4 regions of the Bradyrhizobium sp. SZCCHNR1017 genome follow, and region 2 is predicted to be linked to each of the others. Evidence: predicted binding sites of a transcription regulator. Region 2 holds the regulator's gene; each other region holds the start of a gene.
What was found. The regulator PhoB, encoded in region 2, activates phosphate uptake and scavenging genes when phosphate is short. The targets are predictions, from matches to a motif close to TGTCATNNANCTGTCAT.
Positions count from the first base shown of each region.

Region 1 (4,361 bases), on a different contig from region 2:
ATTTGCAAAAGGCGGCCTCAGCTTTCACTGAGGCTTGATCGTCAGGCGATCAGCCTGGCGTAGAGCTCAGCATCGACATTGCCGCCGGACAAAACGATCACCACCGTCTTGCCCGCCACATCCAGCCGGCCGGCCAGCAATGCTGCAAGCCCGACCGAACCGCCGGGCTCGACCACGAGCTTCAGCTCCCGGAAGGCAAAGCCAACCGCGCGCCCCACCTCCTCGTCCGAAGCCTCGACCGCGGCCGACAGCAGTTGGCTGTTGATGGCGAAGGTGATCTCGCCTGGAATCGCTGCCATCAGCGCGTCACAGATGGTCCGGCCCTTTGCATCGTGCGCCTCGCGGTGGCCGGCCCGTAGCGAGCGCGCATGGTCGTCAAAGCCCTTTGGCTCGGCCACGACCATCCGGGTGCTGGGAAAGCGCGCCTTGACCGCGGTCGAGACGCCGGCAAGCAGTCCACCGCCCGAAGCCGGGACGATCACCAGATCCGGCGACAGGCCGAGCGCCGCAAGGTCCTCGGCGATTTCACGACCGACGGTGCCCTGCCCTGCGATGACGTAGGGATCGTCATAGGGCGGCACCACCGTCGAGCCGCGCTTTGCTGCGATGTCGCGCGCGATCGCTTCGCGGTCCTCGCGATCGCGATCATAGAGCACGACCTCGGCACCGAACGCCTTGGTGCGCTCGCGCTTGGCCGCTGGCGCATCCGAGGGCATCACGATCGTGGCGTCCATGCCCAGCAATGTGGCGGCATGGGCGACGCCCTGCGCATGATTGCCGGAGGAGAATGCGACGACGCCGTTGCCGCGCGCTGCTTGCGGGATCGACGCCAGTTTGTTGTAGGCGCCGCGGAACTTGAACGAGCCGGTCCGCTGCAGCACCTCCGGCTTCACGAAGACGTTCGCTTTGAACCGCTCGTTGAGCACGGGGGCTGGCAGCAGCGGAGTCCGCACGGCCACGGGCGCGAGGACGCGTGCCGCCCCCTCGATGTCGGCGGCGGACACGGGCAGGATCGGGGAATGAGCTGTCATGCCCCTATTTTACCGCGCCCGATTGCCGAGAGGCAAGGGAGCCGGTGTCAGGCGGCGCGGGCGGCCAGCTGCGGAACCGGCGCGGGTTGCCGCTGCGGATCGGCCCAGGTCAGGATCTCGAAACGGCCGTCTTCGTGCTCGACCAGCGCCGTGCAGCTCTCGACCCAGTCGCCGCAATTCATGTAGCGAATGCCGTCCTGGTCGCGGATGACGGCGCAATGGATGTGGCCGCAGATCACGCCATCAGCGCCATGCCGCCGCGCCTCCGAGGCCAGCGCCGTCTCGAACGCGCCGATGTAGTTCACCGCGTTCTTGACCTTCTGCTTGGCCCATTGCGACAGCGACCAATAGGGAACGCCGAACATGCGACGGAAGAAGTTGACCAGACGGTTCATCTGGATGGCGAAGTCATAGGCCTTGTCGCCGAGATGGGCGAGCCAGCGCGCATTCTGCACGACCAGATCGAAGATGTCGCCGTGGATCACCAGATAGCGTTTGCCGTCGGTGCCGGTGTGCACGATGTTCTCGACGACGTCGATGCCGCCGAAATGCGTGCCGTAATAGCCGCGCAGGAACTCGTCGTGATTGCCGGGGACATAGACGATCTTGGCGCCCTTGCGCGCCTTGCGCAGCATCTTCTGCACCAGGTCGTTATGCGACTGCGGCCAATGCCAGCTCGATTTCAGCGCCCAGCCGTCGATGATGTCGCCGACCAGATAGATCGTGTCGGCATCATGGTGACGCAGGAAATCGACGAGGAGATTGGCCTGCGAGCCGCGGGCTCCGAGATGAACGTCCGAGATGAACAACGTCCGAAAGCGCCGAGCCGGGCTTTCTTCACCAGCAGTCTCAAGTCCCATGCGCGCCCACCTAACAGTCCCTGATGACACCGCGATGACGAAACGCCGCACCGGCAGAACCCATCCTGCCGGACCGCGACCGGACACCGCTCGTTCGACGACTCGCGATGTCCCCCGTCAATGCCCCGCGATACCAGCGCGGTGCGACAATCAGGCGACAGGTGGGCGGCGCGAACAGGGAAAATCGGCCTCCTATCTCGGCATGGTGACGACGCGCAGATTGTTGGTGGTGCCGGCCTGCGCGAACGGGATGCCGGCGACGACGACGAGCAGGTCGCCGGCTTCCGCAAACTCCTCCTGCACGGCGAAGAAGGTCGCGCGCTCGACCATCTCCTCGTAGCTCTGCACGTCCTGCGACAGCACGCTGTGCGCGCCCCACAACAGGCACATCCGCCGCGAGGTGTCCTCGTTCGGCGTGATCGCCAGGATCGGCAGGCTCGGCCGCTTGCGCGCAACGCGGGAGGCCGAGGTGCCGCTCGACGTATAGGCCACGATCGCCTTGGCGTGGATCGCCGAGGCGAGATCGGCCGCTGCGGTCGCCACCGCATGCGGCGGCGTCTGCTCCTCGCCCGGCTGCGTCGCCTCGACGATCGAGCGGTACATCTTGTGGCCTTCGGTGGCCTTGATGATGCTGTCCATCATCGCCACCGCCTCGCGCGGATATTGCCCGCTGGCGGATTCCGCCGACAGCATCACCGCGTCCGCACCGTCATAGATCGCGGTTGCGACGTCGGAGACCTCGGCGCGCGTCGGCGTCGGCGTCGCGACCATCGAATCCAGCATCTGCGTCGCGACGATCACCGGCTTCACCGCGAGCCGGCAGGCGCGCACCAGCTCCTTCTGCTTGCCCGGCACGTCCTCGTTGGGAATCTCGACGCCGAGATCGCCGCGCGCAACCATGATCGCATCAGAGAGCTGGATGATGTCGTCGATCCGCTCCAGCGCCGCCGGTTTCTCGATCTTGGACATGATGCCGGCGCGGCCATTGATCAGGCCCCTCGCCTCCAGCACGTCGGACGGCTTCTGCACGAACGACAGCGCCACCCAGTCGACGCCGAGGTCGAGCCCAAAGGCAAGATCAGAACGGTCCTTGGCCGTCAGCGGCGACAGCTCCAGAATTGTGCCGGGCAGATTGACACCCTTGTGATTGGAGATCGCGCCGCTGACGATCACCTTGGCCTCGATCCAGTCGTCGCCGAGGCCCATGACGCGGACGCGCACGCGGCCGTCATCGATCAGAAGATCGTGACCAGGCGCGACCGCCGCAAAGATTTCCGGATGCGGCAACGGAATCGATGTCTTGTCGCCCTCGGTGCCGTTGAGGACAAATCGAATCGTCTCGCCGGCTTCGACCTGGATCTTCTTGTCGCGCAGCGTGCCGACGCGAATCTTAGGACCCTGCAGATCCATCAAGATGCCGATCGGCCGCTGCATCTCCTTCTCGAGGGCGCGGACCGCGGCATGGACCTTGGCGTGATCGGCCTGGGTGCCGTGACTGAAATTGAGACGAAAGGTGTCCACACCGGCGAGGAACAGCGCTTTCAGCATCTCCGGAGAATTGCTCGCGGGACCGACAGTCGCGACGATCTTGGCTCGACGGTGACGACGCATGATGTGTCCTTTCTCCTTAAGCCGTGTCTCGCGTCTCTATGACACGCATGTGATTGGCATGCGCGGACGCAGCGGAAGCGCTGATATACGCCCCGCAGCGTCCATTGCAAGCGCGACACGGAACACGCCAGAATTGTGCAAGAGAACAGCACGCCTCAGGCGTTGGAGCCATGGATCGCGTCGATGACGGCGTCGGTCACCTGCTTGGTCGTCGCCGTGCCGCCAACATCGGGGGTCAGGATGCCCGCTGCACAGACTTTCTCGACCGCAGCCATCAGCCGCGCGGCCGCGTCCGTCTCGCCGAGATGCTCGAGCATTTGCGCGCCGGTCCAGAACGTCGCGACCGGGTTGGCGATGCCCTTTCCGGTGATATCGAACGCCGAACCATGGATCGGCTCGAACATCGACGGGAAGCGCCGCTCCGGATCGATGTTGCCGGTCGGCGCCACGCCGAGGCTGCCGGCCAGCGCGCCGGCGAGATCGGACAGAATGTCGGCATGCAGATTGGTCGCGACGATGGTGTCGAGGCTCTTCGGCTGCAGCGTCATGCGCACGGTCATCGCATCGACCAGCATCTTGTCCCAGGTCACGTCGGGGAATTCCCGCGCCACCTCGGCGGCGATCTCGTCCCACATCACCATGCCATGGCGCTGCGCATTCGACTTGGTGACGACGGTGAGGAACCTGCGCGGGCGCGACTGCGCCAGCTTGAACGCGTAGCGCATGATGCGGGTGACGCCGACGCGGGTGAAGACCGCGACCTCGGTGCCGACCTCCTCCGGCAGGCCGCGATGCGCCCGGCCGCCCATGCCGGCATATTCGCCCTCGGAATTCTCGCGCACGATCACCCAGTCGAGAT
Region 1 is NZ_JAUHIR010000007.1:244,212-248,572, forward strand. It holds gene QW863_RS19245 (caspase family protein) at 1-31, shown strand, start outside; gene QW863_RS19250 (threonine/serine dehydratase) at 42-1,031, opposite strand; gene QW863_RS19255 (UDP-2,3-diacylglucosamine diphosphatase) at 1,079-1,891, opposite strand; gene pyk (pyruvate kinase) at 2,084-3,502, opposite strand; gene QW863_RS19265 (tartrate dehydrogenase) at 3,658-4,361, opposite strand, start outside.
Region 1: the regulator PhoB is predicted to act here: its motif matches at 1,915-1,931, upstream of QW863_RS19255 (UDP-2,3-diacylglucosamine diphosphatase).

Region 2 (4,361 bases):
GCTGGGACGTGCGCTCGGCGAAACGATGGCGGTGACCTTCATCATCGGCAACTCGTTCCGTATCTCATCCTCGATCTTCGCACCGGGCACCACGATCTCGGCCGCCATCGCCTCCGAATTCCAGGAGAGCGACGGGCTGCACCAGTCGAGCCTGATCCTGCTCGGCCTGCTGCTGTTCGTGCTCACGTTCTTCGTGCTGGCGAGCGCGCGGCTGATGCTCATGCGGCTCGAAGCCAAGGCGGGAAAATAAGCCATGTCCAGCGCTGACACGCTTACACTCGATGCGCCGGTCAATCCGATCTATGCGCGCCGGCGCCGCAGAGACATCGTGATCCGCGGCCTCTGCGTCGCCGCCGCGATGTTCGGCGTCACCTGGCTGGCGCTGATCCTGTTCACGCTGTTCTATAACGGACTCGCCGGCCTCAGCCTGCAGGTTTTTGCCGCCGACACGCCACCGCCCGGCTCCAGCGAAGGCGGCCTGCGCAACGCCATCGTCGGCTCCTTGATCATGACGATCATCGGCGTCGGCATCGGCGCGCCGCTCGGCCTGTTTGCCGGCACCTATCTCGCCGAATACGGCCGCAACGACCGCCTGACCTCTGTGATCCGCTTCATCAACGACATCCTGCTGTCGGCGCCCTCGATCATCATCGGCCTGTTCATCTACGGCGCGGTGGTGGTGCCGATGGGCGGCTTCTCGGCGCTGGCGGGCTCGCTGGCGCTGGCGGTCATCGTCATCCCCGTGGTGCTGCGCACCACCGAGGACATGCTGCTGCTGGTGCCCAATCCGCTGCGCGAGGCGGCTTCCGCGCTCGGCCTGCCGCGGTCGTTGGTGATCCGCCGCATCGCCTATCGCGCGGCGCGCTCGGGCCTCATCACCGGCGTGCTGCTGGCGACCGCCCGCGTCGCCGGCGAGACCGCGCCCTTGCTGTTCACCGCGCTGTCGAACCAGTTCTGGAGCCTCAACCTCTCCAAGACGATGGCCAATCTGCCCGTCACCATCAACAACTTCGTTCAGAGCCCTTATGCCTATTGGAAGCAGCTGGCCTGGAGCGGAGCCCTTCTGATCACTCTGGCCGTGCTCGCCCTGAACATCGGTGCACGCATTCTCGGCGCCGAGAGGAACACCAAATGACCGAACTGTCCGTCTCCGTCAGTCAGCCCAATCACGCTCTTCACGGCAAGGCGCTTCCGGATGCGCCGGCCAAGGTGACTGCGCGCAACCTGAACTTCTACTACGGCGACCATCACGCGCTGAAGAACATCAACCTGTCGCTGGGCACCAACCGCGTCACCGCGTTCATCGGCCCGTCCGGCTGCGGCAAGTCGACGCTGCTGCGCATCTTCAACCGGATGTACGATCTCTATCCGGGGCAGCGGGCGACCGGGCAGCTGATGCTCGACAACACCAACATCCTCGATCCCAAGCTCGATCTGAACCTGCTGCGTGCCCGGGTCGGCATGGTGTTCCAGAAGCCGACGCCGTTCCCGATGACAATCTACGAGAACATCGCCTTCGGCATCCGGCTCTATGAGAAGATCTCCAAGTCGGAGATGGACGACCGGGTCGAGAAGGCGCTGCGCGGCGGCGCGCTGTGGAACGAGGTCAAGGACAAGCTCAACGCCTCGGGCCTGTCGCTGTCCGGCGGCCAGCAGCAGCGGCTGTGCATCGCGCGTACCGTGGCGGTCCGGCCGGAGGTGATCCTGTTCGACGAGCCGTGCTCGGCGCTCGATCCGATCTCGACCGCCAAGGTCGAGGAGCTGATCCAGGAACTCGCCGAAAACTATACGATCGCCATCGTGACGCATAACATGCAGCAGGCGGCGCGCGTCTCCGACAAGACCGCCTTCATGTATCTCGGCGAGCTGATCGAGTTCGACGACACCAGCAAGATCTTCACCTCGCCGAGTGATCGGCGGACCCAGGATTACATCACCGGCCGGTTCGGCTGACGCCGACGACATTGTCTTCAGGAGATCATCATGGCCAGTGAACATACCGCCAAGGCGTTCGACAGCGATCTGCAGGACCTCACCCGTCTGGTATCGGAGATGGGCGGCCTCGCGGAGCGGCTGATCGTCGATTCCGTCGATGCGCTGGTGCGGCGCGACATCGCGCTCGGCCAGAAGGTGGTCGCCACCGACGCCGAGGTCGACAAGCTGCAGCGCATCATCGAGGAGCGCGCCGTTCTTACCATCGCCCGGCGACAGCCGATGGCGGTCGACCTGCGTGAGATCGTCGGCGCGATGCGCGTGGCGACCGATCTGGAGCGCATCGGCGATCTCGCCAAGAACATCGGCAAGCGCGTCGCGGCGCTGGAGAGCGACTTCCATCCGCTGAAGCTGATCCGCGGGCTCGAGCACATGACCGATCTCGTGCAGTCGCAGGTCAAGACGGTGCTGGACGCCTATGCCGCGCACGATTTGCCGGCGGCGATGACGGTGTGGAAGGGCGATGAGGAAGTCGATGCCATCTGCACCTCGCTGTTCCGCGAGCTCCTGACCTACATGATGGAGGATCCGCGCAACATCTCGTTCTGCATCCACCTGATGTTCTGCGCCAAGAATATCGAGCGCATCGGCGATCACGCGACCAACATCGCCGAGACGGTGTTCTATATGATCGAAGGCCAGCAGATCATGGACAAGCGCCCGAAGGGCGACATGACGAGCTTCGCATCGACGATCCCCGGCAACTGAGAGAGACGGTTCAGACATGGGCGCCCGAATTCTGGTGGTGGAGGACGAGGAGGCGCTGACGACGCTGCTGCGCTACAACCTCGAGGCCGAAGGCTACGAGGTCGAGACCGTGGCGCGCGGCGACGAAGCCGACACGCGCTTGAAGGAGCGTGTTCCCGATCTCGTCGTGCTCGACTGGATGCTGCCGGGCCTGTCCGGCATCGAGCTGTGCCGCCGCCTGCGGGCGCGGACCGAGACCCGGCAGTTGCCGATCATCATGCTCACCGCACGCGGCGAGGAGAGCGAGCGCGTGCGCGGCCTCGCGACCGGCGCCGACGACTACATCGTCAAGCCGTTCTCGGTGCCGGAGCTCCTGGCGCGGGTGAAAGGCCTGCTGAGGCGGGCGAGTCCGGAGCGGCTGGCGACCGTGCTGTCCTATGGCGACATCGAGCTCGACCGCGAGAAACGCCGCGTGGCGCGCTCTGGTAGGCCGATCGATCTCGGTCCGACCGAATACCGCCTGCTCGAGTTCTTCCTGGAGCATCCCGGCCGCGTGTTCAGCCGCGAGCAGCTGCTCGACAGTGTCTGGGGCCGCGACATCTACATCGACGAGCGCACCGTCGACGTCCATATCGGCCGCCTGCGCAAGCTGCTCAATCCCGGCCGCGAGCAGGACCCGATCCGCACCGTGCGCGGCGCCGGTTATGCGCTCGATGATCGCTTCGCCAAGAGCGAGCAGGTGTAAGGGGCGATCCGGCGCGTGGACGAAGCAGGTGTGAGGCGCGAGGCGGCCCGATTGAGGAGATCGCGGTCCGCTTTCCGCCACGCCGCCGCCGTCTTGATCGTGTCTGCTTCGTGGCCCGTCACGATGTTTCGGTCCCAGCGGACGCCCTTGATCAAGACCATCATCATATCTCTTGCCGTGCTGCTCGGCGGCGCGGCGGGCGCCACGGCCGCCGAGCTCGAAGACGCGGTCGCGGCGGCAGGCAACGGGCAGCATGCGGCGGCGATGCGACGGCTGCTGCCGCTGGCCGCCAAGGGCGATGCGCGGGCGCAGTTCGACGTCGGCTTCATGCACGCCTTCGGCTGGGGCCAACCGCGCAACCCCGCCGAGGCGCTGGCGTGGTACCGCAAGGCCGCCGATCAGGGGCTCGCCGTCGCGCAACACTATCTCGGCATCGCCTACGTCAATGGCGAAGGTGTTGCGAGCAATTACGGCGAAGCCGGCCGCTGGTTCAGCCGCGCCGCGGCGCAGGGCTTCGCCCAGTCGCAATACATGCTCGGCCTGATGCTGCTCGACGGCCGCGGTGTGAAACAGGACGTCGTGCAGGGCTATGCCTGGCTGGTGATGGCGGGCCGTAGCGGCGTGCGATCGGCCGGCCGCGACGTGCAGCGGGTCAAGTTGACCGAGCCGCAGCGCGTCCAGGCCCAGAGTGCCATTGCGGCCTGGCGGCCGAAGCCGGAATCGGCGGAGGCCGGCATCGCCGCTCCGCGTCCGGAGCAACTGCTCGGGCTCGACCGCCACATCGGCGAGGTCGTCGATCCCACCTCGTGGCCGGCGTCGTCGATCGGCGTCGTCACCGTCGCGCAATACTCGACCGGCGGCTGGTGCACCGGCACGCTGGTCGCGCCGCGCGTCGTGCTCACCGCGGCGCATTGCGTGTTCAACGGCGTGGCGCAGG
Region 2 is NZ_JAUHIR010000012.1:242,521-246,881, reverse strand. It holds gene pstC (phosphate ABC transporter permease subunit PstC) at 1-250, shown strand, start outside; gene pstA (phosphate ABC transporter permease PstA) at 254-1,135, shown strand; gene pstB (phosphate ABC transporter ATP-binding protein PstB) at 1,132-1,953, shown strand; gene phoU (phosphate signaling complex protein PhoU) at 1,984-2,700, shown strand; gene phoB (phosphate regulon transcriptional regulator PhoB) at 2,717-3,424, shown strand; gene QW863_RS26760 (trypsin-like serine protease) at 3,572-4,361, shown strand, end outside.

Region 3 (4,361 bases), on a different contig from region 2:
GCACGCAGATCCTGGCCGATCACGGCGCCGACGTGATCAAGGTCGAGCCGCCGGCCGGCGACGAGGTGCGTGACTGGGGTCCGCCCTTCCACGATGAGGACGCCGCCTATTTCGTCGGGATCAACCGCAACAAGCGCTCGATCGGCCTCGATCTCGCCTCCGAGGGCGGCCGCGTCGTGCTGATGCGGATGCTCGAGACGGCCGACGTGCTGATCGAGAACTTCAAGCCTGGCACCTTGGAGAAATGGGGCATCGGCAGCGACACGCTGCGCGAGACATTCCCCAAGCTGGTGCACTGCCGCATCTGCGGCTTCGGCGCGGATGGCCCGCGCGGTGGCAATCCCGGCTACGACGCGATCATCCAGGCGATGACCGGCATGATCGCGGCGACCGGCTCGCCGCAGAGCGGACCGATGCGGATCGGCGTGCCGCTGGTCGACATCACCACCGGACTCTATGCCGCGATCGGCATCCTGATGGCGCTGTCGGAGCGGCAGCGCTCGGGCATCGGTCAGTTCCTCGAGGTCACGCTGTATGAGACCGGTCTCGCGATCATGCATCCGCATACCGCAAACTACTTCATGCATGGCAAGCCGCCGTCGCTGACCGGCAACGAGCACCCGAACCTCGTTCCGTATGCGATCTTCGCGACCAAGACCGACGATATCTTCATCGGCGTCGGCAATGACGGCACCTTCCGCAAGCTCGCCAAGGAGATCGGCCGCCCCGAACTCGGCACCGATCCGCGCTTCGCCCGCAACAAGGATCGCGTCGCCAATCGCGAGGCGCTGCGCGCCGAGCTTGCCGCCGTGTTCAGCCAGTTCGAGGCGGAGCCGCTGTGCGACCGGCTGCTCGCGGCCGGTCTGCCGGCAGGACCCGTGCAGAAGATCGACCAGGCGCTGACCAATCCGCACACGATCTACCGCGGCGATGTCATCGAGAAGGACTGGTACAAGGGCGTCGCGTCGCCGATCCGGCTCGAACGCACCAAGCCGAGCCTGCGCTCCACCCCGCCGAAGTTCAGTCAGCACGCGCAGGAGGTGCTGACCGAGTTCGGTTACACGCCGAGCGAGATCGAGGCGCTGCTGTCCCAGGGCACGGTGTGCGCCGAGCGCAAGCGCTGAGGCGCCATCAGCCTGTCGTCTCTCACCGCCAGCGCCGGCCGGGGCATCGCCCCGCGGCACCGTCTCCCGCAAGTCGCTGCGTTCCGCCGCGATGAACGCGCTTTCCGCTGACGATCCAACCGGTTATACATTCACGAAACTGTCATCTCGCGCTGCTACGGCCGCGACGCCGATGACGTTTCACGGGAGGTATTCTTTAATGTCACTTCGCCAATTCTGGACGGCCGCGACTGCGGCAGTCACGCTGGTCCTGAGCGCCGCAGCCCCTGCGCATGCCGTGACCGAAATCCAGTGGTGGCATGCGATGACCGGCGCCAACAACGACGTCATCGTCAAGCTCGCCAACGATTTCAACGCCTCGCAATCCGACTACAAGGTCGTCCCGACCTACAAGGGCAACTACGCCGACACGATGAATGCCGGCATCGCCGCCTTCCGCGCCGGCAATGCGCCCCACATCATGCAGGTGTTCGAGGTCGGCACCGCCACCATGATGGCCGCCACCGGCGCCGTGAAGCCGGTCTACAAGCTGATGCAGGACGCCGGCGAGACGTTCGACCCGAAGAGCTATCTGCCTGCGATCACGGGCTACTACTCGACCTCCAAGGGTGAGATGCTGTCGTTCCCCTTCAACTCGTCCTCCACGGTGATGTGGGTCAATCTCGACGAGCTGAAGAAGGTCAACGCCGAGATCCCGAAGACCTGGCCCGAACTGTTCGAGACCGCCAAGAAGCTGAAGGCGGCCGGCCATGCGACCTGCGGCTTCTCGGGCTCGTGGGTCACCTGGGTCAATCTCGAGCAGCTCTCCGCCTGGCACAACGTGCCGCTGGCCAGCAAGGCGAACGGTCTCGACGGCTTCGACACCGTGCTGGAGTTCAACGGTCCGCTGCAGGTCAAGCATCTCGAAAACCTGGTCGAGCTGCAGAAGGACAAGACCTACGACTATGCCGGCCGCACCAACACCGGTGAGGGCCGCTTCACCTCGGGCGAATGCCCGATCTACCTGACCTCGTCGGCGTTCTTCGGCAACGTCAAGGCCCAGGCCAAGTTCGCCTTCACCGCCGCGCCGATGCCGTATTATCCGGACGCCAAGGGCGCGCCGCAGAACTCGATCATCGGCGGCGCCTCGCTCTGGGTGATGGGCGGCAAGAGCGCGGACGAATACAAGGGCGTGGCGAAGTTCCTGACCTTCCTCTCGGACACCGATCGTCAGGTCTACATCCACAAGGCCTCGGGCTATCTGCCGATCACCAAGGCGGCCTACGCCAAGGCCAAGGCCGAGGGCTTCTACAAGGATCAGCCCTATCTGGAGACGCCCCTGCTCGAACTGACCAACAAGGAACCGACGGAGAATTCCCGCGGCCTGCGTCTGGGCAACATGGTGCAGCTGCGTGACGTCTGGTCGGAGGAAATCGAGCAGGCCCTGGCCGGCAAGAAGACCGCCAAGCAGGCGCTGGACGCCGCCGTCGAGCGCGGCAACCAGATGCTGCGCCAGTTCGAAAAGACGGCCGTGAAGTGAGGCCATGAGCCGGCAGGCCGCCCCGCGGCCTGCCGGTTCGCCGACCGACCATGCAGAAGAACGCCATCTTTCAGTCAAAACTGCTGCCGTTCGTGCTGGTCGCTCCCCAGCTCGCGATCGTGCTGATCTTCTTCTATTGGCCCGCGATCCAGGCCGTCATCCAGTCGTTCCTGCTGCAGGACGCGTTCGGCCTGTCCACGAGCTTCGTCTGGTTCGAGAACTACGCCGACCTGCTCAGCCAGCCGGACTATTTCCAGGCCATTCTCCGCACCTTCGGCTTCTCCTTCGCGATCGCGCTCTCGTCGCTGTCGGTCGCACTGCTGCTCGCGGTCATGGCGGATAAGCCGTTGCGCGGCGTCACGCTGTACCGGACGCTGCTGATCTGGCCCTATGCCGTGGCGCCGCCGGTGGTGGGCGTGCTCTGGATCTTCATGCTCCACCCGTCGCTCGGCGTGATCTCGCGCTATCTGCGCGCTGTTGGCATCGACTGGAATCCGCTGCTCGACGGCGACCAGGCGGCGCTGCAGATCATCCTCGCGGCCGCCTGGAAGCAGATCTCCTACAACTTCCTGTTCTTCCTCGCCGGGCTGCAGAGCATCCCCCGGAGCGTGCTCGAGGCGGCCGCGATCGACGGCGCGCGGCCGATGCGGCGGTTCTGGACCGTGACCTTCCCGCTGCTGTCACCGACCATCTTCTTCCTGCTGGTCATCAACATCGTCTACGCCTTCTTCGAGACCTTCGGCATCATCGACACGATGACCCGCGGTGGTCCTGGCAAATCCACCGAGACGCTGGTCTACAAGGTCTATACCGATGGCCTGCTCGGCGGCAATCTCGGCTCGTCGGCCGCACAATCCGTCGTTCTGATGGTCATCGTCATCGTGCTGACGGCGATCCAGTTCCGCTTCGTCGAGCGCAAGGTGACCTACTGATGGTCGAGCAAGAAGGCATTCGACGCTACGTCGCGCACGCCATCCTGTGGATCGGAATCGCGATCGTCGCGTTCCCGGTCTATCTCGCATTCGTCGCCTCGACGCAGGACAATGCGGTGATCGCCAACGGGCAGATGTCGCTGCTGCCTGGCGGGCACTTCCTGTCGACCTACTATCAGACGATCTTCGTTGGCACGAGCGGCTCGACCCGCGAGCCGGTTGCGACCATGCTTTTGAACTCGCTGGTCATGGCGCTGCTGATCGCCGTCGGCAAGATCGCGATCTCGATCATCTCGGCCTATGCGGTCGTCTACTTCCGCTTCCCGTTCCGCATGGCGATCTTCTGGCTCATCTTCATCACCCTCATGCTGCCGGTCGAGGTGCGCATCTATCCGACCTACAAGATCGTCGCCGACCTCCACATGCTCGACAGTTATGCCGGGCTCGCGCTGCCGCTGATCGCGTCCGCCACCGCCACGCTGCTGTTCCGCCAGTTCTTCATGACGGTGCCGGACGAGCTGCTGGAGGCGTCCCGCATCGACGGCGCCGGGCCGTTCCGCTTCTTCTGGGACACCCTGCTGCCGCTGTCGCGCACCAACATGGCGGCGCTGTTCGTGATCCTGTTCATCCTCGGCTGGAATCAATATCTCTGGCCGCTGCTGATCACGACGCGCGACGACATGCAGACCATCCAGATCGGCATCCGCAAGATGATCACGACGACCGACGCGCTGACCGAGTGGCCGATCGTGATGGCGACGGCCGTGCTCGCGATGCTGCCGCCGG
Region 3 is NZ_JAUHIR010000003.1:88,449-92,809, forward strand. It holds gene QW863_RS09295 (CaiB/BaiF CoA-transferase family protein) at 1-1,124, shown strand, start outside; gene ugpB (sn-glycerol-3-phosphate ABC transporter substrate-binding protein UgpB) at 1,324-2,643, shown strand; gene ugpA (sn-glycerol-3-phosphate ABC transporter permease UgpA) at 2,694-3,575, shown strand; gene ugpE (sn-glycerol-3-phosphate ABC transporter permease UgpE) at 3,575-4,361, shown strand, end outside.
Region 3: the regulator PhoB is predicted to act here: its motif matches at 1,254-1,270, upstream of ugpB (sn-glycerol-3-phosphate ABC transporter substrate-binding protein UgpB).

Region 4 (4,361 bases), on a different contig from region 2:
GCCGTCCGCGAGCAAATGGCTGGAGAGCCATGCGATGGAAGGCGCACAGCGCGACCGCTTCGATGACTTCCTGAAGCAGAGCAGCGCCGGCAGGGCGATGCCGAGCGAGGCCGACCGCGAGGCGCTGTTCAAGCAGTACCAGGCCTGGGAGGCCGAGAAGACCGGCAGCGCCCGCGCCCAGGCGCGCGGCCAGCGCTGAGCTCGTAGCGTTCGACGAAGTCCCATCAGGAGAAAAGCCCCGCGGATGCGGGGCTTTTTGCTGTTGTGCCCTTCCGATGCGCTGACTGCGGGCGCCCGGCTTGCCGGCCGGAGCCGCCGTCAGCCGATATTCTCGCCGTCAGCGTTCTTGTCTGCCGCCAGCCGCGCGAGTACGGCGCGGGCAGCCGCATGATGGTCGGGCGTGATGTGCGAAGCGACCATGCGGATGGCGGTGGCGAGCACCGCCGCGTCGTCGGTGAAGCCGAGGATGGGCAACACGTCAGGCATGAAGTCGAACGGCACGACGAAGTAGGCGATGGCGCCGAGCAGGGCGACCTGTACGTGCCGGGGTGTCTCCTTGTCGAAGGCGCAGTAATACGCCGCAAGCAGCTCCTCGGCGAATGGCAGCCGCGCGACAACCTTCTTGAACTTGATCCAGAAACGACGGCGAAGGGTCTCGCGATCCCGGGCCAGCCGCTCCGCGGGCTCGAAGCCAACGCTGTAGTCGGTCGCATCCGACATGATGTCCGATCTCCGGTTCCAGACGGCGCTGGGGGCGCGGTCCTCGCCCTCGGATGTGGTGATGGCGACGCCGGCCGCAAGGCGCGTGCCGTCGTCGCCAAGATCTCAGCCGCGCATCGTCGCGGCGATCGCATTCATCGCCTTGGCGAGCGCGATGTCGCGCATGGTCACGCCGCCTGCGTCATGGGTCGTGAGGACCACCTCGACGGTGCGGTAGACGTTGCGCCACTCGGGATGATGGTCAGCCTTTTCAGCGACCAGGGCGACGCGGGTCATGAAGCCGAAGGCTTCGTTGAAGTCTGTGAATGTGAACGTGCGGGCGATGGCCTCACGGCCCTGTGCCTCGGACCAGCCGGGAAGCTCCCGCAAGGCGGTGGCGCGTGCCTCCGCCGACAATGGTTGCGGCATCTCGATCTCCTCTCGTGGTGCAATCGACCGGACACGTGGCAGCATCCGGGCGACTGCGGGGCTACCTCCGGCTGGATCGCGCCGGTGTCCGGTTGCCAAGACTAACCGAAAACGCATCCCGATCAGAGCCTTGTCACAGGCGCGATGCCGGAGGCGCTTGGAACTGCCCCGATCCTCCGGCGACTGGTGCGATGGTAACCATGACGCAGATGTCACTCCGGGCGGACAAGAAATTTGCTACAGTTCGGCTCTATTGAAGGACGACGTGGCCAGACGAAGCCGCCTGTGGCATCGCCCGGGCCTGGACCACCGGAGGACGGGATCTGGTAGATACTCAGACCACGCCAGCGCAGCGCTCACGGATGCGCCCTGCCGTGTTCATTGTCATCGCCGGGATCCTCGCGGTCGTCGGCGCTTTGACGGGTGCCTACTATTTCGCGATGCGTCCCGTGGTGCTCAAGATCGCGGTCGGTCCGCCCAACAGCGACGACCTGAAGGTCGTCCAGGCCCTGACCCAGGCCTTTTCCCAGTCGCACGCCTCCGTCAGGCTGCGGCCGGTTCCGACCGAGGGCGCCGCACAGAGCGCGCAGGCGCTGGCCGCAGGCAAGGTTGACCTCGCGATCGTCCGGGGTGACCTCGAGGTCCCAAAGAACGCGCAGGCCGTGGCGACGCTGCGCAAGAACGTCGCCGTGCTCTGGGTGCCTCCGGGCGGCAAGGGCAAGGGTCGCAAGGGCGCCAAGATCACCAAGATCTCCCAGCTCGCGGGCCACAAGGTCGGCATCATCGGTCGGACCCCGGCGAACGCCAATTTGCTGAAGGTGATCCTGCATCAGTACGGCGTCGACGCCGGCAAGGTCGAGATCGTCCAAGTCCCGATCACCGAGGCCGCCGAAGCCGTGCGCAACCAGCGGGCGGACGTCTATCTTGCGGCCGGACCCATCAATAGCAAGATCACGGCGGATGCGATCGCCGCTGCCACCAAGGACGGCGGCACGCCGACCTTCCTGGCGATCGATTCGGCCGAAGCGATCGCGCAGAACCACCCCGAATATGAATCGACCGAAATTCCCGCCGGCGCGTTTGGCGGCTCGCCCGATCGTCCCGAGGACGAGGTGAAGACCATCGGCTTCAACCACCACATCGTGGCGCGCAAAGGCCTGTCGGATTCGACAGTGTCCGCGTTCACCCATCAGCTGTTTTCGGTGCGCCAGCAATTGCTGTCGGAGTTCCCGCTGGCTGCCAAGATCGAGACCCCCGACACCGACAAGGACGCCGCGATTCCGGCGCATCCCGGCGCGGCGGCGTTCATCAACGGCGAGGAGAAGACCTTCCTCGACCGCTACAGCGACTACATCTGGTGGGGCCTGATGGCGCTTTCGGCGATGGGTTCGGCCGGTGCGTGGTTCGCCGGCTATCTCAAGCGCGACGAACGCACCATCAACACCTCGCTGCGCGATCGTCTGCTGGAGATGATCACGATCGCGCGCAAGAGCGATTCGACCGAGGAGCTCGACCAGCTGCAGAGCGAGGCCGACGAGATCCTGCGCAACACGCTGACCTGCTTCGAGGACGGTGCAATCGAGCACGCGGCGTTGACCGCGTTCAACATCGCGCTCGAGCAGTTCCACAACGCGGTGGCCGATCGCAAGCTCATCCTGATGAGCATGCCCGCCAATCTGCAGCGAACCGGCGCGCAGTTGCGTGCCGCCGGCACCTGAGGGCGGACGATGTTCGCCCTGCGGCCGCGTCACGCGCTGTCCACGGCGCGATTGTAATTCCAGCGTCATCAATCTTTTCTAGGTCTGCCGGGCCGTGGCTCGCGCCGGCTCCCGCGCGCGATCCGACCAGGAGATCCGCATGACGCTTCGCATTCCTCGACCGCACACCGCCCTGTCCCGCCGCCGCTTCCTGTCGACGGCCGCCGCAGCCGGCGTCACGACGCTGGCGATGCCCTATCTGAGCCGCGCCGCCGACCGGCCGCAGATCACGCATGGCGTGCAGTCCGGCGACGTCGGCATGGATGGTGGCGTGGTCTGGGCGCGCGCCGACCGGCCGTCGCAGATGCTGGTCGAGGTGGCGACCACCGAATCGTTCAAGGACGCGCGTACGCTGCCTCCGATTGCCGCGCTTCCGGAAAGCGACTTCACGGCCAAGATGCTGATCGACGGCCTTCCGAGCGGCCAGGACATCTTCTACCGTGTCAAGTTCCGCGACCTGTCGCATACCGCGGTCGAAAGCGAGGCCGTGGCCGGCCGCTTCCGCACCGCGCCAGGCAACAAGCGCGACGTCTCGTTCGTCTGGGGCGGCGACGTGGCGGGGCAGGGCTGGGGCATCAATCCCGATGATGGCGGCATGTTCACCTTCTCGACGATGAAGAAGCACCGCCCGGACTTCTTCCTGCACTCCGGCGACACCATCTACGCCGACGGTCCGATCAAGTCCGAGGTGAAGCTGCCGGACAACAAGGTGTGGAAGAACCTCACCGTGGAAGAGAAGGCCAAGGTCGCCGAGACGCTCGACGAATTTCGTGCCGCCCACAAATACAATTTCCTCGACGAGAATGTTCGCGCCTTCAATGCCGAGGTGCCGATCTTCGTGCAGTGGGACGATCACGAGGTCACCAACAACTGGTCGGCGTCCAAGGAGCTGCCCGCCGCCTACAAGGAGCGCAACATCCAGTTGCTCGCGGCCCGCGCGGCGCGCGCCTTCCACGAGATGTATCCGATGCGCGAGAGCATCATCGAGCCGGGCCGAGTCTATCGCACCATCAACTATGGCCCGCATCTCGACGTGTTCGTGCTCGACGAGCGCAGCTACCGCGGCGCCAACGGTCCCAATCTCGAGGACAAGTATGGTCCGGCGTCCTACTTCATCGGGCCGGAGCAGATGCGCTGGTTGAAGCAGGCGCTGCTCAATTCCCGCGCGACCTGGAAGGTGATCGCCTCCGACATGCCGCTCAGCATCATCGTCTATGACGACGCGGCCAACAAGAAGGGCTCGGAAGCCATCGCCCAGGGTGACGGCCCGGCGCGCGGCCGCGAGCTCGAGATTGCCGAGATCCTGCGCTTCATCAAGACGGCGCCGATCCAGAACACGGTGTGGCTGACGGCGGACGTGCATTACGCGGCCGCGCATTATTACGATCCGAACAAGGCGCAGTTTCAGGACTTCGAGCCGTTCTGGGAGTTCGTCTCCGGTCCGCTGCATGCCGGTACGTTCGGTCCGAACGAGCT
Region 4 is NZ_JAUHIR010000003.1:235,015-239,375, forward strand. It holds gene QW863_RS09990 (TAXI family TRAP transporter solute-binding subunit) at 1-199, shown strand, start outside; gene QW863_RS09995 (YkvA family protein) at 319-720, opposite strand; gene QW863_RS10000 (4a-hydroxytetrahydrobiopterin dehydratase) at 826-1,128, opposite strand; gene QW863_RS10005 (TAXI family TRAP transporter solute-binding subunit) at 1,503-2,846, shown strand; gene QW863_RS10010 (alkaline phosphatase D family protein) at 2,986-4,361, shown strand, end outside.
Region 4: the regulator PhoB is predicted to act here: its motif matches at 2,899-2,915, upstream of QW863_RS10010 (alkaline phosphatase D family protein).